One region of the Zhengella sp. genome, then DNA from elsewhere that is predicted to be linked to it. Evidence: riboswitches for the same ligand, from Rfam matches in the RefSeq annotation. Region 1 holds a riboswitch; the other holds the start of a gene.

Region 1 (11,039 bases):
GACATCGTGACCATCGATCCGGACGGCTTCATCTCCATTCGCGGCCGGGCCAGGCGTTTCGCCAAGATCGGCGGCGAGATGGTATCGTTGGCCGCCGTCGAGGCCCTCGCCGGGGAATTGTGGAAGGGCGCGCTCTCGGCCGTTGCGAGCGTGAAGGATGAACGCAAGGGCGAGCGGCTGATCCTGTTCACCGATCATGCGGGGGCGACGCGCGGCGAATTCATCGCCTTTGCCAGGCTGCAAGGGGCGATGGACCTGATGGTTCCGGCACAGGTGCGCGTCATCGACCGGATGCCGGTGCTCGGCTCCGGCAAGATCGATTTCGTCAGCGTCAGCCGGATGGCGCAAGGGGAAGCCTCGGGCATCCCGCGCAATGCGGCCTGAGCCAGGTGCCATCAACAGGCGGCGGGTGCAACCTGCGCCGGCCGGCCCTGCACCGGTTCAATGCTTGCAGCTCAGTTCCCGCGTCGCCTCTTCAAGCCCTTTCAGGGTGAGCGGGTACATGCGGTCGGCGAAGATGTCGCGGATCATGCGGATGGAATGCGTGTAGTCCCAATGGGCCTTGCGCACCGGGTTGATCCAGGCGGCGTTGGGCCATTGCGCCAGCGCGCGCTGAAGCCAGACCGCGCCCGGCTCGGCATTCCAGTGCTCCACCGAGCCGCCGGCATAGGCAATCTCGTAGGGACTCATGGAGGCGTCGCCGACGAAGATCACCTTGTAGTCCGGCCCGTATTTGTGCAGCACGTCAAAGGTGGGCATGACCTCGGAATGGCGCCGGCGGTTGTCCTTCCACAGACCCTCGTAGAGGCAATTGTGGAAATAGAAATAGTCCATGTGCTTGAATTCGGCGCGGGCGGCTGAAAACAGCTCCTCGACGACGCGGATATGGTCGTCCATCGAGCCGCCGACATCGAAGAACATCAGCAGCTTGACCGCACTGCGCCGTTCCGGGCGCGTCTGCGGGTCCAGATAGCCATGCTCCGCGGTGGCGCGGATGGTGCCGGGCAGGTCGAATTCCTCCTCCGCGCCCTGGCGCACCCAGCGGCGCAGGCGCTTCAGTGCCACCTTGATGTTCCGCGTGCCGATCTCGACGCTGTCGTCAAAATTGCGGAACTCGCGCTTGTCCCAGACCTTCACGGCGCGGCGGTGCCGGCTCTCATGCTGGCCGATGCGCACACCCTCCGGGTTGTAGCCGTAGGCACCGAAGGGCGAGGTTCCGGCGGTGCCGATCCATTTGGACCCGCCCTGATGGCGGCCCTTCTGTTCCTCAAGACGCTGTTTCAGCGTTTCCATCAGCTTGTCGAAGCCGCCCAGGCTTTCGACCAGCTTCTTTTCCTCGTCGCTCAGGTGTTTCTCCGCCAGCCGGCGCAGCCATTCCTCCGGCAGGTTCATGACATCGACAGCGCCTTCGCCCGAGACGGCTTCGACACCCTTGAAGGCATGCGAGAAGACCTGGTCGAAGCGGTCGATGAAGCGCTCGTCCTTCACCAGCGCGGCGCGGGCGAGGTAGTAGAAGCCTTCCACGTCATAGGTGACGAGATCGGCCTCCATGCCCTCCAGCAGCGAGAGATACTCGCGCAGGGAAACAGGGATCTTGGCGGCCTTGAGTTCCAGAAAGAAGGGTATGAACATGGCGATGAGAATAGTGCGCGCGAAACGCCTTGTCAGCCCGTTTCGTGATGTATTATCTGGTTGAAGACCTGTTTGAGAGCAACCTCGGCTTCAAGCTTGAGAGGGTGCGTTTCCTGCGTCAATGGCGTAGAATGCCGTTGAATTTCCTGCGCCAATGGCGTATATAATGGACACGGTCATGACACTGAGGATCGAGATCGCGGAGACCGAACGGTTCAAGCTCGATTGCGTGATGTACGGGCTGGATGATGCGGTGAAGGCGCGCAAGCTGGAACAGTTGCGTTCAGATCCCGTCATCGGTTTCCAGAAGAACGGTCAATCGCGGCTATGGGAGTGGCATTCGGCAGGGTTCGTGTTCAGTTATGTGCTGACGGATGATCTTTCCCGTCTGATCCTCGTGGAACTACGCCCGGCATCGGCACCGGAAACGGGGCTGTCGGACCGGTTCTGGCTCTGGGTCGACCGGATCGGCAAGTTGAAAAGGCTGTTTGGAGTATAGGCGATGGCGCGGATGAAGGCGAAAAAGACACCGGAACAGGCGGCGGCCGATCTCGCGGAGTCGCTGGAGCAGGCCTACATGTGGTTCAATGGCGACGATTCGAAGGTCACCGTTCACACGTTCGAAATCGAGGTTCCCGATGTGGCCAAGCTGCGCAAGAAGCTGAAGCTGACGCAGGAAGGCTTTGCCACCAAGCTGGGCATTCCCGTCACCACCTTGCGCAATTGGGAGCAGGGACGGCGATACCCTACAGGGCCGGCGCGCAAGCTGCTGTCGCTGATCGAGAAGCGCCCGGAACTGGTGCTGGATCTCGAAGGGGTGAATTGACGGGAGGGGCCTGCAAGCCCGGACCATCAAGAAAACAAGCCCCGGACAGGGTGATGTCCGGGGCTTTTCCATGCGCGCCTCCGCCCGGGGCGCATGATTGCGACGCGGCGGCGTTCAGGCCGCCCGCGCACGGTCGAAGGGGATCTCGACATCCACTTCCAAGGTCGAGACCGGCATGCCGCGCTCCATCTTGACGCGCACATGGCGGCTGTCGACCTGAACATGCCTGGCGATGACGGCGAGGATTTCCTCGCGCAGGACTGCCACCAGATCGAAACCGCCAACCGAAGCCCGTTCATGGGCAAGAAGAATCTGAAGCCGTTCCCGCGCCGCCGAGGCGGACGCCCGCTTCCGGAAAAAGCTCAGGATTTTCATGCAGCCTTCCTTCCGAAGATCTTGTCGAGGAAACTGCGCCTCTCGCCCGGAATGGTGACCGGAATCGCTTCGCCGGCGAGCCGCCGTGCCGCGTTGAAATAGGCCTGGGCGGTGGCGCTGGCGCTGTCGCACAGGGTGACGGGCGAGCCGATATTGGAGGCGCGCAGGATGTTCGGGCTTTCCGGGATGACACCCAGCAGCGGTATCGAGAGGATTTCCAGGACATCGTCGACATTGAGCATGTCGCCGCTGGCTGCCCGGTTCGGATCATAGCGGTTAAGCAGGAGGTGCTTTTCCACGCGGTCGCCCGCCTCGGCCCTGGCCGTCTTGGAATCGAGGAGGCCGATGATGCGGTCGGAATCGCGCACCGAGGAGACTTCCGGATTGGTGACGACAATGGCCGCGTCCGCGTGACGCATGGCCAGCGTCGCTCCGCGCTCGATCCCGGCCGGGCTGTCGCAGATGACCCAGTCGAACGCGCTCTTGAGCGCCGCGATGACCTTTTCGACCCCCTCTGCCGTCAGCTTGTCCTTGTCGCGGGTCTGGGAGGCGGGAAGCAGGTAGAGCGTCTGGAGGCGCTTGTCGCGGATCAGCGCCTGGGCCAGTTTCGCCTCACCCTGGATCACATTGATCAGGTCGTAGACGACGCGCCTTTCCGCGCCCATGACCAGATCGAGATTGCGCAGGCCGACATCGAAATCGACCACGACGACCTTGTCGCCGTTCTGCGCCAGCGCCGCACCGATCGCCGCCGTCGACGTCGTCTTGCCCACCCCGCCCTTGCCGGATGTGACCACGATCACCTTGCCCATGCCGTTCTCCCTCTCCGCACCCCTCGGGGTCAGTTGAATCCTTGCGCCAATATGCTTTCGCCTTCGAGCCAAAGCTGAACCGAGCGGCCATGCAGGCCGGGGTCCAGGTCTTCCGACGTCTGGTAATATCCGGCGATGGCGACGAGTTCGGCTTCCAGCCTGCGGCAGAAGATCCGTGCTGCCTCGTTTCCGGCGGAACCCGCCATGACGCGGCCGCGCAGCGTGCCGTAGACATGCACCGAGCCGCCGGCAATGACTTCGGCGCCCGACGCCACGGAGCCGACGATGGTGATGTCGCCTTCGCTGACAAGCGTCTGGCCGGAGCGCACCGGTTCGGTCACCATGAGGCAGGGTGCCGGGACGCTCGCGCCAAGCTGCACGGGCATGTCGGTGGCTTCGTTTCCCTCGATCCCGGAGGCCGGCAGGCCGCCACTCATGGCGGGCGGCAGGTCGGGGCCGAGATCGGTTTCGCCGGCGCCCTCGATGCCCATGATGCGAATCGAGCGACCCGCGAGCCTGTCCACCAGATCGCGCAGGGTTTCGCGGTCGATGTCCATGCCGGTGACGTCCAGCATGACGGGGCGTTTGAGGAAATAGCCGGCCGAGCGGGAGGCCAGCGCATCGAATCGCTCGAACCAGTCGTCGAGCGGCAGTTCCGGGCTCAGGACGATGGCGAGGAACGAGCGTCCCTTCAGGCGGATGGCTTGGGTCGTGCCGGTTAACACTCTGTTCATCCAGGTAAAGAATCTCTTATCAGCAGATAAGTTAACCATGGTTAACAAATCGTTAACGCGCGCCCTTTGCAGAGGTGGAGAGGAGAGGAAAAAGCCGGGAAATCGCACGGATTTCCCGGCGCGAACCAAGGGCGCCAATGCGTGAGGCACGGCAGGCCAGCGACGTCAGCCCGGCAGGTCAAACGTCCGGCATGTCAATGCCGTGGCTTTCTGCCGCCACATCCTCACAACCATTTGCGGTCGCGGCCGATGTCATCCATGTCGAACGGCGTCGTCTGGTAGACCTGGTTGATCCAGTTGCCGAACAGGAGATGGGCATGGGAGCGCCATCGGTTCAGCGGCTGGTTGAGCGGATTGTCGTCCGGGAAATAGTTGTGCGGCACGGCAATCGGCACATGAGCGGAGACATCGCGCTCGTATTCCTCCTTCAGCGAGGTCGAATCATATTCGATATGGTTGAAGATGTAGAGACGGTTGCCGGCCTTCTCCGATATCAGGCAGGGTCCGGTCTCGCCGCTGTCCATGAGCAGTTCCAGCCCGCGCTTGCCTTCCAGATCGGCCTTGCGCACCTCTGTCCAGCGTGAGACAGGAATCTGGAAATCATCCGAAAAACCAGCAAGATAAGGCGAGACAGGATTGAGGTTCCGGTGCCGGTAGACACCGAAGGCCTTCTTTTCCAGGGCGTATTTTGGTACCTTGTGGAAATGCCAGATGGCGGCCATGGCGCCCCAGCAGATGTTGAAGGTGGAGTGCACGTTGGTCACCGTCCAGTCGAAGATGGCTTCCATCTCGTCCCAGTAGGCCACCTCCTCGAAGGGCAGCAGCTCGATGGGCGCGCCGGTGATGATGAAGCCGTCGAACTTGCGGTGACGGACCTCTTCCCAGGTCTGGTAAAAGGAAATGAGGTGGTCGGCCGGCGTGTTCTTGGGCGTGTGGCCGCTGACGCGCACGAGCGAGAACTCGATCTGCAACGGTGTTGCGCCGACCAGACGCGCAATCTGCGTCTCGGTGCGGATCTTGTTGGGCATGAGGTTCAGGAGGGCGATCTGAAGCGGACGAATATCCTGGCGTATGGCAGAGGATTCGTTCATGACGGACACGCCCTCGCGCACAAGGACATCGCGGGCGGGAAGGGCATCGGGAATGCGGATCGGCATGTGTCGGACTCCAGAATTGCAGGCCGGCCCGCGACGATCTCGCTGCCGGTTCCGTGGCGCTCCTGCTGTCCGCGGCCCTTTTAGCGAGTTGTTTAACGTGGCTGCAAGCCGGCCGGCCAAATCACCACGGGCGAGAACCTATGCTTTCCCGGTTCCGTGGTCAATCTGCCGCAGCCTTTGCCTCGAATGCGACAACAGTCGGCCTCGCTTTTGCCGGCAGAAACGTATACCGGGCTGCTTGCAAAACACCAAGAACGAATGCCGTGCGGGCGGATGGGAGGAAAATGCAGGATACACAGCGCTGGAGTGGCCGTCTGCGGCCTTTCGCAAAAGCCGATGATCGGCGCGGGTTTCGCGAGCTGGCGGTGACGACCGGACTGTTCGCATGCTTGTGGCTTGCCGCCGCATGGCTTTTCGATGCCGGCTACTGGGCGGTTTCGCTCGTCCTGCTGCCGCCGGCCGCCCTCATGCTGGTGCGCCTGTTCATCATCCAGCACGATTGCGGGCATGGTTCGCTGTTTTCCACGCCAACGCTCAACGACCGGGTCGGCCGGCTGCTCGGCGTGCTGACCTTCACGCCCTATGGCTACTGGCGCCACAGCCACAACCTGCACCATGCCGGGTCCGGCAATCTCGACCGGCGTGGCATTGGCGACATCAACACGCTGACGACGGACGAATACCGCGCACGCGGGGTGTGGGGACGGCTTGCCTATCGCGCCTATCGCAATCCGCTTGTCCTGTTCGCCATCGGCCCGGCCTATGTCTTCCTGCTGCAACAGCGCTGGCCTTCCGGTTTCACGGACAGGCGCGAAGCATGGCTTTCTGCCCTGGGAACGAATATCGGCATCGCTGTCGTGCATGGCGGCCTCTGGTATGCGTTCGGCTGGCAGGTGATGCTGGCGGTGCATCTTCCGGTCGTGCTCATGGGGGCAATCGCCGGTGTCTGGCTGTTCTATATCCAGCACCAGTTCGATCCGACCTTCTGGGCGCGGGCACCGGAATGGCAGCGCGAAACGGCGGCGCTGGAAGGCTCTTCCTTTTATGACCTGCCACGGCCGCTGATGTGGGCGACAGGCTATATCGGCATCCATCACGTGCATCACCTTGCCGCCCGCGTGCCGTTCTGGCGCTTGCCGGACGTGCTGGAAGCCTATCCGGAATTCCGCGAAAAGGGTCGGCTGACCTTCTGGCAAAGCCTGAAATGCGTCCGCCTCACGTTGTGGGACGAAGCCTCCAAGCGGCTTGTCAGCTTTTCCGATTTCAGGCGGATGCAGGCGGCGTGATCGGCTGTTGGCGTGCCACGTCCTGCCCCTTTGGACTGAGGGCGTAGATGCCGGGTGATACCCGCTCGAACCAGCCGTAATGGTTGTCGGCCATGATGCGCCTGGCAGTTTCCACCCCGGTCGCACGGGCCACGAGCGCGGCCTTGCTGGGGCCGTTTGCCGACAGGTGCGCCAGGCAGGCCGTCGCATCCTGGCGATAGGCGGTGGTGATGGAGCGGCGGGTCGACCCGCCGGTGTTCGGATCGCCGACGAGGCGGCTGAATTCGCGCAGCAGGCGGCCCTTGCGCGGCTTGGACTTACGCGGCTTGTATGGCGCGGGATCAAGACGGACCTCCGCGAAACCGTCGGAAAGGCGTACCGTGATCAGGCCGAGGCCGAGCCGCCGGCACAGGGTCATGTTCGCCTTCAGGGCCCTGTGGAAGCCAGCGCCCTTGCCGCGCGGCACGGCGACATAGACCGTATCGGAGACCCGTTGGCGCTCGATGGCCTGGTGAAACAGGGCGAGTGAGAAACCCGCCTTCAGTTCCACGATGAGCGGTTCTGCGTCGCCGTCGCGCATGGCGACGATGTCGGCCGCGCCTATCTCACCCTTGACCGTGTAGCCCTGCCCTTCGAGCAGGGTCTTGACGGGCTGGTAGAGATCGGTTTCGCGCGGACGGCTTGCTGCCATGGTGCGGCTCCGTTCGCGCGCCGCCGGATCAATTGCCGCGCTGGCGGGCCAGGAATGCCATGCGTTCGAAAAGATGGACGTCCTGCTCGTTCTTCAGAAGCGCGCCATGCAGTTTCGGCAGTGCGTTCTTCGGGTCGGCGCGCAGGGTTTCCGGATCGACGTCATCGGCGACGAGAAGCCGGATCCAGTCCAGCGCCTCGGAGGTGGACGGCTTCTTTTTCAGGCCCGCCACATCGCGGATCTCGTAGAACTGGCTGAGCGCCTGGGAAACGAGGCGCTGCTTGATGCCCGGATAGTGGACCTCGACGATCTTCTTCAGCGTGTCGGCGTCGGGGAAGCGGATGTAATGGAAGAAGCAGCGGCGCAGGAAGGCGTCGGGCAGTTCCTTCTCGTTGTTGGATGTGATGATGACGATCGGCCGGACCCTGGCGCGCACGGTTTCGCCGGTCTCGTAGACATGGAACTCCATCTTGTCGAGTTCCTGCAAAAGGTCGTTGGGAAACTCGATGTCGGCCTTGTCGATCTCGTCGATCAGAAGCACGACCTTGCGGTCGGCCTCGAAGGCATCCCAAAGCTTGCCGCGCTTGATGTAGTTGCGGATATCGTTGAACCGGTCATCGCCAAGCTGGCTGTCGCGCAGTCGGCTGACGGCATCATATTCATAGAGGCCCTGTTGCGCCTTGGTGGTGGACTTGATGTGCCACTCGATGAGATCGAGGCCGAGTGCAGCGGCCACCTGCTTTGCCAGTTCGGTCTTGCCGGTGCCCGGTTCGCCCTTGACCAGCAGCGGCCGTTCGAGCGCTATGGCGCTGTTGACGGCGATCATCAGATCCTTGTCCGCGACGTAATGTTCGGTTCCCTCGAAACGCATGGGCTCCCTTGCCTTCTTGCCGTGTCGTCGGCCGGAACATTAGGCAGCGTGCTCACCATCCGCAAGGGCTGGACAGCAAAAGGCCCGCGCGATGCGCGGGCCTTTCGGGTCATGCCGGAGACCAGGGTCAGCGGCCGTGGATGTCGGCGGCGGTCACATTGGCGGAATAGTTGCCGTGGATCATGCGGCCATGGTCGGCGGACGGAGCCGTGATGGAGGCGGTGGCCATCCGGTCGATGTCGTAGTTGACGGTGCCCGAAGCCGTGACGCCCGGCGCGCCATAGTCCTGCAGGACGTTGGCGGAGTAGTTGCCCGTGTAGAGGCGGTTGTTTTCGGCGGCGGCCATGCCGGTGGCGGCGATGACGAGGGCGGAGGCGATGATCAGCTTCTTCATGATAGTCTTCCTTCTTTCCATTGGCGCCGGGGTCTTGGGAGGAGGTCCCGGCTATCCGACTGTCCCTTCCCGGGATCAGGTCCGGTGCGGCTTGTCCGCGTTCCGATGGATGGAAGATGATGCTTCGCCCGGACACATGCAAAACAACGAACGGCGACCGGTTCGTGATTGTACAGTCGCGGTTTCGTGACCCGAACGGATGCGAAATAAGCTTGTGAAACAGTGTGTTCGCCAATGTGTGAACAATCTTGCCATTTGCCGGCGAGCCACTGGCGAAGTGCCCGCAAGAGCCTTATATTGCGGTTGCGGTCTGCGCTTCCCGACAGGAACAACATATTCCCGGGGCCTTATCGATCTCCCAGGGAGCTGTCCCTGATCTTGCCCGTGGGCTTGGTCAAACGGCGCCCACCTACTTTGTAGGTTCCCGGGATCGATCTTTCCATCGGTCGCCGTGGATCGCACCTTTCTTCCTCCGGCGTCGCATACCGGCTAGCCAGCGGGGTGAAGCCCCGGCATAAGCAGCCCATGAGCGAAACAAGGCTTCTCAAGAAAAAACTCAGGGTCGAGGCGCTGGCGCGCCGCGACAGGCTCGATGCCAGTTACCGGATCGAAGTCGCCATGAAACTGGCCGACGAGGCCGGTCAGCTGGACCTCGATCCCGGCGCGGTGGTCTCCGGTTTCCTGCCGATCCGTAGCGAACTCGACATCCGCCCGCTGATGATGGCACTGTCGGCGCGCGGAGCGCGGCTGTGCGTGCCGGCCATGATCGACCGGGAAACGGTGGAGTTCCGCGCGCTTGTGCGCGGCGCGCCACTGATCGACAACGGCTTCGGCACGCTGGCCCCGCCTCCGGACACCGAACTGCTGTCGCCGGGCCTGATGCTGATGCCGCTGGCGGCCTTCGACCGGGCGGGCAACCGGATCGGCTATGGCGCGGGCTATTACGACCGGGCCATTGCCGCCCTGCGGGCGAACGGCCACAGGCCGCGTCTCGTCGGCATGGCCTTCGATTGCCAGGAGGTCGATGCGGTTCCGGCCGAGGCCCATGACGTGCCGCTGCATGCCATGTGGACGGAGAGCGGGTTGCGGGTGCTGAAAAACGAGCCGTGAGCCGGCCTGGCCGGATGCCGGGCGAAGGCCGGCGGTGTGACAATCTTCACATGAGCGGCGTGTTGGCGCTTGCGCCCGGTTGCCTCGCGCTGATAATGCGCTGCCATGAGATTGCTTTTTCTTGGTGACATGGTCGGCCGGTCCGGCCGCACGGCCGTCTGGGACCGGCTTCCGGGCCTGATTTCCGATTTCCGGCTGGATTTCGTGATCGTCAACGGCGAGAACGCCGCCGGCGGTTTCGGCATCACGGAAGATATCTACCGGCAAACGATCGAGGCGGGTGCCGACGTGGTGACCACGGGCAACCATGTCTGGGACCAGCGCGAGGCGCTTTCGTTTGCCTCGCGCGAGGACCGTTTCCTGCGGCCGGTGAATTATCCGCTGGGCACGCCGGGGCGTGGAACCGGCGTCTACGAAGCGCGCAACGGCGCCCGCGTCCTGGTTGCCAACGTGATGGGCCGGGTGTTCATGCACCCGGAACTGGACGACCCCTTCGTCGCCGGCGCCAATGTTCTTGAACATTGCGCGCTGGGCGAGCAGGCGGATGCGGTGGTGTTCGATTTCCATGCCGAGGCGACATCGGAAAAGATGTGTTTCGGCCATTTCATGGACGGCAAGGCAAGCCTCGTCGTCGGCACGCATACTCATTGCCCGACAGCCGATCACCAGATTCTGGCCAACGGCACGGGCTACATGTCGGATGCCGGCATGTGCGGCGACTACGATTCCTCGCTCGGCATGGACAAGGAGGAGCCGCTCAACCGGTTCCTCTCCAAGGTGCCGAAAGGGCGGTTCGAGGCGGCCAACGGCCCGGCCACGATCTGTGGCGTGGGGCTGGACATTTCCGACCGGACGGGGCTTTGCGAGCGCATCGCGCCGCTCAGGCTCGGGCCGCGGCTGGCCGAAACCGTGCCGGATTTCTGGTAATCGCCGTTACAAGTCCTTTTTCTTCGGCTGACGTGCCTTCCATTCCGCGGGCAACTGATCGCGCTCCTTGAGCCAGGGATGGATGGAGACGGCCCGGGCGAGCGCGCCATAGGCGGCCCTGGTGCGTCCGGTGCGCAGCAGGACGTGATAGAGGCCAGACCATGCCCCGAAATGACGCGGCTCCAGCGCAACGGCCTTTTCCAGATCGGAAAGCGCGCCTTCATGGTTGTCACGCAGGAAGCGGA
Region 2 (11,039 bases), on a different contig from region 1:
GCGGGTGGGCGATCTCGGCAAGAGCATTGCCAAGCGCGTTGCCGTCATCACCCGCGACACGCAGCCGCGCAGCTTCTACCGGGGACTGGAGGCGCTGGCGGAACTGGCGCTTGGCCAGCTCAAGGATGTTCTGGACGCCTATGCCACGCGCTCCGTCGACCGCATCCCGGCCATGCGCGACCGGGACGAGGAAATCGACAGCATGTACACCTCGCTTTTTCGCGAGTTGCTGACCTACATGATGGAGGATCCGCGCAACATCTCTGCCTGCACCCATCTGCTCTTCTGCGCCAAGAACATCGAGCGCATCGGCGATCATGCGACCAATGTGGCCGAGACGGTCTATTTCATCGCCACCGGCCGTCAGCTCGAAGCGGACCGGCCGAAGGATGATGACAGTCACACGGTCGCTTTCAAGTCCTGAAATCGCGGCCTTGAAGGCCGTGGATGCATTCAGGCTGTCTGCCGGCGGGGCAACAAGTCGAACTGCCTCACCGCCATGTCGGGCGAGACGGTTCCCGCCGGCGCGGTTTAGCGGTTGCGCCGCCGCTCGGAAGCAGGCTGGAAGGCCAGGCGCGCATGATAGGTGCAATAGGGTCCGCTCTCGCCGGAATCGTTGCCGCAGAAATGGAAATCCTCGGCCAGCGGATCGCCGATCGGCCACTTGCAGGTGCGTTCGGTCAGGTCGGTAAGCGCCAGTTTGCGCGAAATCGGCACGACCACTTCGAGGCTGCGCGGGGCGGGCACTTCCTCCGCGATCACATCGACATCGAAGTCGGCTTTCAGCGCGTTCGCCCCCGAGGTCATCGGCGTCGGCCGCGGCGCTGGATTTCCGGTCCGCTGTGCCGGTTTGGCCGGTGTGGCGGCCGCGGGGCGGCCGGTTTTCTTGGGCCGCTGCTGGCTGGCAGCCGGGCGGCCGCGCCCGGAGAGCTTGAGCCGGTGGACCTTGCCGATCACCGCGTTGCGGCTCACCCCGCCCAGCTGGGCGGCGATCTGGCTGGCGCTCAGGCCCTCCGCCCATAGTTTCTTGAGGAGTTCAACCCGCTCATCGGTCCAGTTCATGGTCATTGCTCCGGTCGCCGCATTTCATTGAATCCCCCGGCGTCCGCCCGGATGACCGGGCGCCCTGATACGCAACATGTAGGGTTCGCCGCACGAGATGTAGTCTTTGATTGGCTGAAAGCTACAATACCCGGTGACTCGGTGACAAGAGTCCGGCCTCGTGCCGTCCGACCTTTTCGCGGTTTTCCCCAAATTTGCTTCCGGGGTGAGTCCGAAATGCGACAGATCGTGCCGGGGCCCGTTTGCGGCGTTTGAAATACCCGCCGGAGCGGCATAGATTGACTTCATGCCGTAGAACGGGAATAGTGCCGCCGGCCGCCCGGAGAGGCGGCTTTTTTTGATTTTCCTTGCCCCGTCCGGGGCTCTCTCTGGAGATGGGACGGTATGTCTGGGTCCGCATTGTTTGATACCTATGCACGCATTCCGGTGTCGCCGGAACGCGGGGAGGGATCATGGCTCCATATGAGCGACGGCGACCGTTATCTGGACTTCTCCGGCGGCATCGCGGTCAACTCGCTTGGCCATTGCCATCCCCATCTCGTTGCCGCGCTCACCGAGCAGGCCGGCAAGCTGTGGCACACATCCAACCTTTTCGAGATTCCCGGCCAGCGCCGGCTCGCCGAGCGGCTTGCCGAGCATACCTTTGCCGACAAGGTGTTCTTCACCAATTCGGGCGCCGAGGCGCTGGAATGCGCGATCAAGACCGCGCGCCGCTACCATTTTCAGAAGGGCCAGCCGGAGCGGATCGACATCATCACCTTCGAGGGCGCCTTCCACGGGCGCACCCTGGCCACCATCGCCGCTGGCGGACAGGCGAAATACCTTGAGGGCTTCGGCCCGAAGGCGCCGGGCTTCATGCAGGTGCCCTTCGGCGACCGGGAAGCCCTGCTCGCAGCCATGGGCGAAACCACCGCTGCCATTCTCATCGAGCCGATCCAGGGCGAGGGCGGCATCCGGCCGGTATCGGGCGAGACGATGCGCGACCTGCGCGACCTGTGCGACAGGAGCGGCGCGCTGCTCATCCTCGACGAGGTGCAGAGCGGCGTCGGGCGCACCGGCCGTCTGTTCGCACATGAATGGTCGGGCGTGACGCCAGACATCATGGCCATCGCGAAAGGCATTGGCGGCGGGTTCCCCGTCGGCGCCTGCCTTGCAACGGAAGAGGCGGCCAGCGGCATGGCTGCCGGTACGCACGGCACCACCTTTGGCGGCAATCCGCTGGCCATGGCAGTGGCCAATGCCGTGCTCGACGTGGTTCTGGAAGACGGGTTCCTGGAGGAAGTGTCGCGCAAGGCGCTGCTCTTCAAGCAGGGTCTTGCCTCGGTCGTCGACGAATTTCCGGACGTGCTGGCACAGGTGCGCGGGTCGGGCCTCATGCTCGGCGTGAAATGCGTGATGCCCAATGCGACGGTCAATACCGCATTGCGGGCCGCCAGGCTTCTGGCCGTGCCGGCAGGCGACAACGTCCTTCGCTTCCTGCCGCCGCTCACCGCCTCCGACGACGAGATCCGCATCGCGGTCGAGCGGGTTCGCGAGGCCGCCGCCAGCCTGGCCACGCCATAGCCAATCACAAGAAACGGATGGAGCCCAGCCATGGCCGACACCATGCGCCATTTCCTCGACCTTTCCGCCGTCAGTCCATCGGAACTGCGCGGGATGCTCGACAGCGCCCGCCAGATCAAGGCAGCCACCAAGGCCGGTCAAGGTCCGCGTCCGCTGGAGGGCAAGGTGCTGGCCATGATCTTCGAGAAGCCGTCCACGCGCACCCGCGTTTCCTTCGATGTCGGCATGCGCCAGCTCGGCGGCGAGACGATCATGCTCACCGGTACCGAGATGCAGCTCGGCCGCTCCGAGACGATCGCGGACACCGCGAAGGTTCTGTCGCGCTATGTCGATGCGATCATGATCCGCACCACAGAGCATGCCCGCCTGCTCGAACTGGCCGATGCGGCGACCGTTCCCGTCATCAACGGCCTGACCGATGACACGCATCCCTGCCAGATCATGGCCGACCTGCTGACCTTCGAGGAGCATCGCGGGCCGGTTGCCGGAAAGCGTTTCGCCTGGACCGGTGATGGCAACAATGTTCTCCATTCGCTCATGGAGGCGTCAGCCCGCTTCCGGTTCGAACTGGCCATCGCGCATCCGGAAGGCAGCGAGCCCTCGCCGGCATTCGTCGACTGGGCCCGCGCAAATGGCGGCACCATCACGCTGACCCCCGACCCGGTGGAAGCCGTGACCGGCGCCGATTGCGTGGTCACCGACACCTGGGTTTCGATGGGGCAGGAGCACCGCGCCCGCGGGCATAACGTCTTTCTGCCCTACCAGGTCAACGCGGAACTGATGGCGCATGCGAAACCCGACGCCCTGTTCATGCATTGTCTTCCTGCCCATCGGGGCGAGGAAGTGACCGACGAGGTCATCGACGGACCGCATTCCGTGGTCTTCGACGAGGCTGAAAACCGGCTTCATGCGCAAAAGGCCATCATCAACTGGTGTTTCACAGCGGGGCGCTGACCGTGACTGACAGTGACAAGGAGCTTGGCGAGATCGGACACGCCGGCGACGATGCCGTCGTGCCGTTTCAGGTGTCGCCTCTGGATGTGCGCGGCCGCATTGTCCAGCTTGGCCCGGAACTGGATTCCATTCTCTCCCGCCACGCTTATCCGCCGGAGGTCAGCCTGCTTCTGGCCGAGGCGACGACGCTGGCGGTCCTGCTCGGCACATCGCTGAAGTTCAACGGCAAGTTCATCTTCCAGACCCAGTCCGACGGGCCGGTGGACATGCTGGTGGCCGACTTCACCACGCCGGACGGCGTACGCGCCTATGCCCGATATGACGAGGCGCGGCTCGCCGAGGCGGTGGAAACCGGCCGCACCGCGCCGGAGGATCTCCTTGGCAAGGGCATCCTGGCCCTGACCATCGACCAGGGCGTTCACATGCAGCGCTATCAGGGAATTGTCGAACTGGACGGGTCCAGCCTCGAAACGGTGGCGCAGAAATACTTCCGCCAGTCCGAGCAGATCCCCACCGCCGTACGCCTTTCGGCCGGCCGGCAAATCCTGCCCGGAAACCTCCAGCAATGGCGCGCCGGTGGCATCGTCGCCCAGTTCCTGCCCGATGCGCCGGAGCGCATGCGCATGCCCGACCTGCATGGCGGCGACGGCGACGATGGCAGCGCCCATGTCCCGGTGGACAATGCCTGGCGCGAAACGGAGGCGCTTCTTGCTACCATCGAGCCGACGGAACTCTGGGATCCGACCGTCGGCGCCGAGCGCCTGCTCTACCGTCTGTTCCATGAGCATGGCGCGACGGTCTATGAGCCGGCACCGGTCCATGACAAATGCTCCTGCACCCGCGAAAAGATCGGCGCGATCCTCGACGGCTTCACCGCCGAGGAGATCGACGAGAGCATCGAGGACGGCAGGATCCAGGTAACCTGTGAATTCTGTTCCACCAGCTACACGTTCGATCCGGCGGACCTGAAGAAGGAATGAACCGCCGGCAGGTCAGTTGACCATGCGAACGGTGCCGGGAATGTCCAGCGAGAATGCCGGAATGTCGACATCGAAGTGCCGGCCCTGGGCGTCGCTCATCGTGTAGCTGCCCTGCATGATGCCCGAAGGGGTGGGCAGAGGGCAGCCCGACGTGTATTCGAACTGGCTGCCCGGCGCGATCACCGGCTGTTCGCCCACCACGCCCGGCCCGCGTACCTCTTCCACCCGTCCATGGGCGTCAGTGATGCGCCAGTGCCGGAAGAGCAGCTTGACAGCGACATCGCCCTCATTGGCGATCAGAACCTGGTAGGCCCAGAAGAAGCGGTTTTCCTCGGGCTCGGATTCGTCATCGAGATAGATCGGCTCGACGCTGACTTCGATGTTTTCGGTACGTGCTCGATACATGGCAGGCTCCAATGCGCGATCATACACCCATGGCGCGCCCTGTCGTCAACGGGCTTGGCCCGGACAGTCAGGAACGGTGGTGCCGGAACGGGAAACCGAGAAATCCTCAACCTCAGAAAGAAGCTCAGGAAAAAACAACATATAGTTGTATTTGCGATGAAAACAAACACAGGTTGATCCATGGCGTCAAGTCGTTCGCAGTTCGGACGAGCAAGCCGTTCAACCATTGCTGAATAGAGGCGTTTCGGCCTATCGGGTGCGATCGGAGTTCTGTTGAAAAACCGGGTCTTGCCCGCCCGTCTTGAATCGCGACAGGATGAGCAACCGCCAAGGCGCGGTCATTTTCACGGGGGATAGCATGCTGGATGGCTGGGTGCGCAGGCGCATCGATCCGGGCCTCAGGGCCATGGCGCGCAAGCTGGCCGCCTGGGGCGTCAGTGCAAACATGGTGACCTGGTGCGGCTGGGCGATCGGCATGGCGGCGGCTGGCGCCATTGCAGGCGGATGGCTATGGACCGGGCTCGCCCTGCTGCTCGCCAGCCGGCTCGCCGACGGGCTTGACGGCGCCGTCGCCGCGATCCGCGGCAAGACCGGCTATGGCGGTTATCTCGACATCGTCCTGGATTTCATTTTCTACGGCGCCATCCCGCTGGCCTTCGCCATGCTCGACCCGCAAGCCAATGCATTGGCGGCCGCGGCGCTTCTCTTCACCTTCTATGCCAATGGCGCCAGTTTTCTGGCCTATGCGGTGCTGGCCGAGCGCCATGCCATGGAAACCACGGCCCGGGGCGAAAAGTCGCTCTATTTCACCACCGGCCTGGCGGAAGCCACCGAGACCATTGCCGTCTTCGTCGCCATGTGCCTGTTCCCGGCCTGGTTCGCCGTCATCGCGTGGTGTTTCGCCGCCGTGTGCCTCTACACGGCGGCCATGCGCATCCTGCTGGCCCGGCGCACATTCGCCGCGCGCCGCTGACCGGTCAGGCCCGCGCCAGCGCCTGTTCGAGATCGGCGATCAGGTCGCCGGCATGTTCCAGCCCGACCGACAGGCGCACCGTGCCGGGCCGGATGCCCTGTTCCAGCCGCGCCTCCTCGCTCAGGTTCTTGTGCGTGGTCGTGCTGGGGTGGGTGACGAGGCTCTTGGCATCGCCCAGATTGTTGGAAATGGCGAAGATCTCCAGGGCGTTCTCGAAGGCGAAGGCAGCGTCCTTGCCGCCATTCAGTTCCATGCAGACCATGGTGGAGCCGCCGGCCATCTGCCGCGCGATGATGGCGGCCTGCGGATGGTCGGCCCGCCCGGGATAGATGACCTGCGCCACTTTGCCGTGACCGGCCAGGAAATCGGCGATCTGGCCCGCGCTCGCCGTCTGCTGCGCCACGCGCAGCGGCAGCGTTTCCAGCCCCTTCAGCAGCGTCCAGGCGTTGAACGGCGAAAGGCTGGGGCCGGTATGGCGGAAATAGTCGTGCAGGTTCTCGTCGATCCAGTCCTTCGATGACAGCACGATGCCGCCAAGGCACCGGCCCTGCCCGTCAATGTGCTTGGTGGCCGAATAGACGACCACATGGGCGCCCAGTTCCAGCGGCTTCTGGTAAAGCGGCGTCGCGAAGACATTGTCGACAACGACCGTGATGCCATGGGCATTGGCAAGGGCTGTGACCGCCGCGATGTCGATCACCGCCAGTGTCGGATTCGTCGGGCTTTCCAGGAAGAACACCTTCGTGTTCGGCCGGATGGCAGCCTCCCACGCCTCCGGGCTGGTGCCGTCGATGATCGTGGTCTCGATGCCGAATTTCGGACACAGCGTTTCCGCCACCCACCGGCAGGAGCCGAACAACTGCTTGGCCGCGACGATGTGGTCGCCCGCCTTGAGCTGGCAGAGCAGGGCGGCCGAAACGGCGGCCATGCCGGACGCCATTGCCCGCGCGTCTTCCGCCCCTTCCAGCGCCGCCATCCGCCTTTCGAACATGTCGACGGTCGGATTGGCGTAGCGGGAATAGATGAAGCCGGGCGCCTCGCCCTTGAAACGGGCTTCCGCAGCCTCCGCGCTGTCATAGACGAAGCCCTGCGTCAGATACATCGCTTCCGATGTTTCGCCGAACTGCGAGCGCAGCGTGCCGCCGTGAACGAGGGTTGTCTGCGGGTGGAGGGGGCGTTTTGTCTCAGCCATCGGTCAAGCCTTCACAACAAAAAACCGGCCGCGAAAGTCGCAAAGCCGGTGTCATTCGGCCCTTTTTAGCGACTTGTTTAACGTGGCTGCAAGCCGGCCGGCCAAATCACCACGGGATAAACGGGCTTATAGGCTTGCAGATCCCTTGCGTCAACGCGCTTGCGCGTTAATGCTCTGCGGCCAGACAGGGGAGGGCGGCACCGTGCGCCAGACAGGCATTCTGCCGGACCGTGACATTGCCGAACTGCACAAGACGGGCGGGCTGATCAGCGCCCGTCCGCTGGATGATGACCAGGTCCAGCCCGCCAGCCTCGACTTGCGTCTTGGCCATACGGCCTATCGCGTCCGTGCTTCCTTTTTGCCGGGTCCGTCGGCGACGGTGGAAAGCAAGCTGGAGCGACTGAAGCTGCACGAGATCGACCTGTCCGAGGGCGCGGTTCTTGAAACAGGCTGCGTCTACATCATCCCGCTGCTGGAAAGCCTGCATCTGCCCGACACGGTTTCGGCATCGGCCAATCCGAAAAGCTCCACCGGCCGGCTCGACATCTTCACCCGCGTGATGACGGACCACGGCCGCGAATTCGACAAGATCGCGCGTGGCTATTCGGGCCCGCTCTTCATCGAGGTCAGCCCGCGCACCTTTCCCATCGTCGTGCGCACCGGGTCCAGGCTGAGCCAGATCCGCTTCCGCAACGGCCATTCGCTGCTGTCGGAAGGCGAGCTGATGCTGCTCCACCGCTCCGAGGCGCTGGTGGACGAGGGCGAACCGCATATTTCCGGTGGCGGGGTAGCCTTGTCCATCGACCTGATGGGCGGCGAAGGCGGCCTGATCGGCTATCGCGGCAAGCACCATACCGGCCTGGTGGATGTGGACCGCCGCGCCGCCCATGACGTGCTGGATTTCTGGGAGCCGTTGCAGGGCAGGGGCCTGGGCGAACTGGTGCTCGATCCGGACGAGTTCTACATCCTCGTCAGCCGCGAGGCGGTTCATGTGCCGCCGGATTTTGCCGCCGAAATGACGCCCTTCGATCCGCTGGTGGGCGAATTCCGGGTCCACTATGCCGGTTTCTTCGACCCCGGTTTCGGCCATGCCTCGGCAGGCGGCAAGGGCGCGCGCGCCGTGCTGGAAGTGCGCAGCCATGAAGTGCCCTTCATTCTCGAACACGGGCAGATCGTCGGCCGTCTCGTCTATGAGCACATGCTGGCGCGCCCCGGCACCCTCTACGGTGCGGACCTGAAATCGAACTATCAGGCGCAGGGCCTGAAACTGTCGAAGCATTTCCGCTGAAGGCACCTGCCTTGACCTGAGCCAAGGCGCATGGCTCCCTTTCCCGCCAGGATTTGGCTCTACCGCAGCGGGAAGATGGCAATGGCGATTTATCCGGAACTGGCCGAGAAGTTCGAGAAACTGCAGGACGACCTTGAGAGGGCCATCGCGGAGCGCCGCGCGGCATTCAACTACCGCATGGAGCGCGGCCGGGTTGTCTTCGAGGCCGAAGTCCTGCGCCTGCATCGCCAGATGCGGACGCATTGGCTGAAATACGTCGCCGGTGCCCGTCTATCCGTGATCCTGACAGCACCGGTCATCTATTCGGTCTTCATTCCGCTCGTCCTGCTCGATGTCTTTGCGTCCGTCTATCAGGCTGTCTGCTTCCCCGCATACGGGCTGGAGAAGGTGCGGCGCGCCGATTACATAGTCTTCGACCGCTACAGGCTGGCCTATCTGAACGGGTTGGAAAAGCTCAATTGCTGGTACTGTTCCTATGCCAATGGCCTTCTTGCCTATGTGCGGGAGATCGCGGCGCGCACGGAAACCCGCTGGTGCCCGATCAAGCATGCCAGACAGGCCAGGGGCATCCATCCCTACCATGCCGGTTTCGCCGATTTCGGCGACGCTGAAGCCTACAAGGCCCGCGCCGGTGTTGCGGCGGGTGACCGTCGCTCACTGTGACAGTGGGCAGGGGCGGGCGCGGTCAGGAACCAGGCGCGGCCGCGTCATCGCCGCCCAGGTCGAGCAGCCCGCCGGCGATGCGCCGCGCAATATGCCGGTCCACGCCGGCGCGGTCGGGGCAGTCGTGGAACCGCCCGCCGCAATGGCCCGCAAGCCGCCGCAAATCCTTGAAGACATCCGATCCGGGTATCCCTGCGGCGTCCAGCAGGGCTGTGGACAGATAGGCGATGTCGATGGGCGCCGGCGCTGTGGCGCCGGTCTGCGGAGAAACCGTGTAGAAGGTGCGATAGGCCATGGAGCGCGGCCGGGCCAGCGCATCCTCGCCCGACAGGCGCTTGGCGTGGTCAAGCGTCACATAGGTCTGATGATCGCCGAAACTCATGACGATGAGGCCGCGGTCCTGTTTGCGGGCGGTCTCGCGCGCGGCGAACGTCTCGAAGTCCTGGCGCCCGATCACCATGCGGCGCAGATATTCGGCGGTTTGCGGGTCCGGATCGAGGGAGGCGGCGTCCGGTTGCACGCCCGGCAGCAGGGCCTCTTCATAGGGCGAATGGGCAATCATGGTCTGGACGAGCAGGAAGAGCGGCCGTTCGTCCTGTTCCCTGTGCCCTTCGACAAACTGGCTCGCGGCGTCGAAATAGAACGCATCCCGCATGTGGTAGGACGATGCTCCGATGTCATACCGGTCGAGAACCGTCTCGAAGCCGATGGATGAAAGAAAGGGACCTTCGTTGACGAAGGTGTAGTTGAGCGGAAGGATCGCCGCCGTCCGGTATCCGCATTGCGAGAGCATCTCGGGCAGCGCTCCGCGCACCTTTCCTTCCAGCATCATGGTCAGATAGGGGCTGCGCCACCCGAAATCGGTCGCCGACAGCCCGGTCATCAGCGAAAGATTGGAGATCCAGGTTCCGCCGCCGAAGGTCTCGACGAAAAGCGGCTTGAAGGTGTCTGCCGCGCCCTGCATCCGGCGGGAGATCGCCTTGCCGTGCGGCATCTCGGGAAAGATGGCCGGGTCGGTCATGCTCTCTTCCAGCACGACGATGATGTCCGGCCGCTGCCCGTTGCCGCAATCCACATCGCCGCTGAAAGGCGCCTCCGGCGCCATGCCGGCGATGCGCTTTTCGAAATCATTGGAAGCAAACATGTATTGCAGGTCGAGAAGCGACACGAAGAATGCAGAAACATGGCGCCCCTGGAGATAGTAGAAATAGCGCTGCTCGGCCGAGGCCTCTGCCGGAAAGGTCAGCTTCAGCACCATGGCGGCGGCCAGAGCGCCGGCGAAACGGTGCGGCAGGCGTATGGTCTGCCTCTTGTCGCAGCGGAAAAGCATCACGGCCCCCGCAATGCAGGCGATGGCGAGCCCGAGAACGGGCAGCGCCAGCATGGGGTAGGAATCCAGCAGGAAGGAAGCGACCTCGCGGTCCTCCGCGACCATCACGAAGTCGTAGAAATGCAGCGAAAATCCCTTGATCTTGTATTTGAGCGTCGAGACCACTGTCAGAAAACCGACAAGAAACCAGGCCAGCAGGATCGAGAACCCCAAGCGGCCCGAAAGGACATAGGCCAGGCTGGCGATGAAGAGGACCGTTGCGATACAGTACAGGACTGTCATCGAACTGTTGTCCATTCGCGCTATGAAAAGAATGCCGCAAAGGCTGATCGCCGTCAGCGCGACCGGGTGCAGGACGATATTCAGTATCTTGTTCAATGGCATGGCATTCGCTCCCGGCTGGAAGTCGTGCATCATGCAACAAAAGAATAAATTAGTCGGCAATTGAATACGAAAATACTTAACCGGAATGGTTAGCGCCACCCGGTGTCATTGACGGCAAGCGCGCATGCGCATTCGCAATGCCCGTTGCCAAATCCCGGGCCATCCCTTGCCATGCTGCCGGCCTTGCCGCTTGACTTCCCGGCCGCCACGGTCAATCTATGGCATCACCTGAGCGGGTGTAGTTC

The links. A riboswitch is a leader RNA that binds a small molecule or an ion and turns the genes downstream of it on or off. The one in region 1 is predicted to bind S-adenosylmethionine.
Region 2: linked by a shared signal. The riboswitch ahead of R3D65_RS09485 (O-succinylhomoserine sulfhydrylase) and the one ahead of metA (homoserine O-succinyltransferase) in region 1 are both predicted to bind S-adenosylmethionine.

Annotation. Positions count from the first base shown of each region.
Region 1 is NZ_JAWKWO010000001.1:1,194,504-1,205,542, reverse strand. It holds gene R3D65_RS05760 (acyl-[ACP]--phospholipid O-acyltransferase) at 1-384, shown strand, start outside; gene R3D65_RS05755 (VWA domain-containing protein) at 442-1,632, opposite strand; gene R3D65_RS05750 (hypothetical protein) at 1,811-2,131, shown strand; gene R3D65_RS05745 (helix-turn-helix domain-containing protein) at 2,135-2,458, shown strand; gene minE (cell division topological specificity factor MinE) at 2,573-2,833, opposite strand; gene minD (septum site-determining protein MinD) at 2,830-3,645, opposite strand; gene minC (septum site-determining protein MinC) at 3,675-4,379, opposite strand; gene metA (homoserine O-succinyltransferase) at 4,604-5,536, opposite strand; SAM riboswitch at 5,596-5,674, opposite strand; gene R3D65_RS05720 (fatty acid desaturase) at 5,821-6,822, shown strand; gene R3D65_RS05715 (DUF2161 domain-containing phosphodiesterase) at 6,800-7,492, opposite strand; gene R3D65_RS05710 (AAA family ATPase) at 7,521-8,363, opposite strand; gene R3D65_RS05705 (hypothetical protein) at 8,491-8,757, opposite strand; RNA gene ssrS (6S RNA) at 9,062-9,219, shown strand; gene R3D65_RS05695 (5-formyltetrahydrofolate cyclo-ligase) at 9,283-9,867, shown strand; gene R3D65_RS05690 (YmdB family metallophosphoesterase) at 9,973-10,794, shown strand; gene R3D65_RS05685 (hypothetical protein) at 10,801-11,039, opposite strand, start outside.
Region 2 is NZ_JAWKWO010000002.1:713,489-724,527, forward strand. It holds gene phoU (phosphate signaling complex protein PhoU) at 1-424, shown strand, start outside; gene R3D65_RS09455 (GcrA family cell cycle regulator) at 532-1,062, opposite strand; gene R3D65_RS09460 (aspartate aminotransferase family protein) at 1,447-2,625, shown strand; gene argF (ornithine carbamoyltransferase) at 2,656-3,579, shown strand; gene R3D65_RS09470 (Hsp33 family molecular chaperone) at 3,582-4,559, shown strand; gene apaG (Co2+/Mg2+ efflux protein ApaG) at 4,572-4,964, opposite strand; gene R3D65_RS09480 (CDP-alcohol phosphatidyltransferase family protein) at 5,323-5,937, shown strand; gene R3D65_RS09485 (O-succinylhomoserine sulfhydrylase) at 5,942-7,129, opposite strand; SAM riboswitch at 7,174-7,252, opposite strand; gene R3D65_RS09490 (2'-deoxycytidine 5'-triphosphate deaminase) at 7,299-8,417, shown strand; gene R3D65_RS09495 (hypothetical protein) at 8,499-9,080, shown strand; gene R3D65_RS09500 (sulfatase-like hydrolase/transferase) at 9,103-10,794, opposite strand; tRNA gene R3D65_RS09505 (tRNA-Gly) at 11,027-11,039, shown strand, end outside.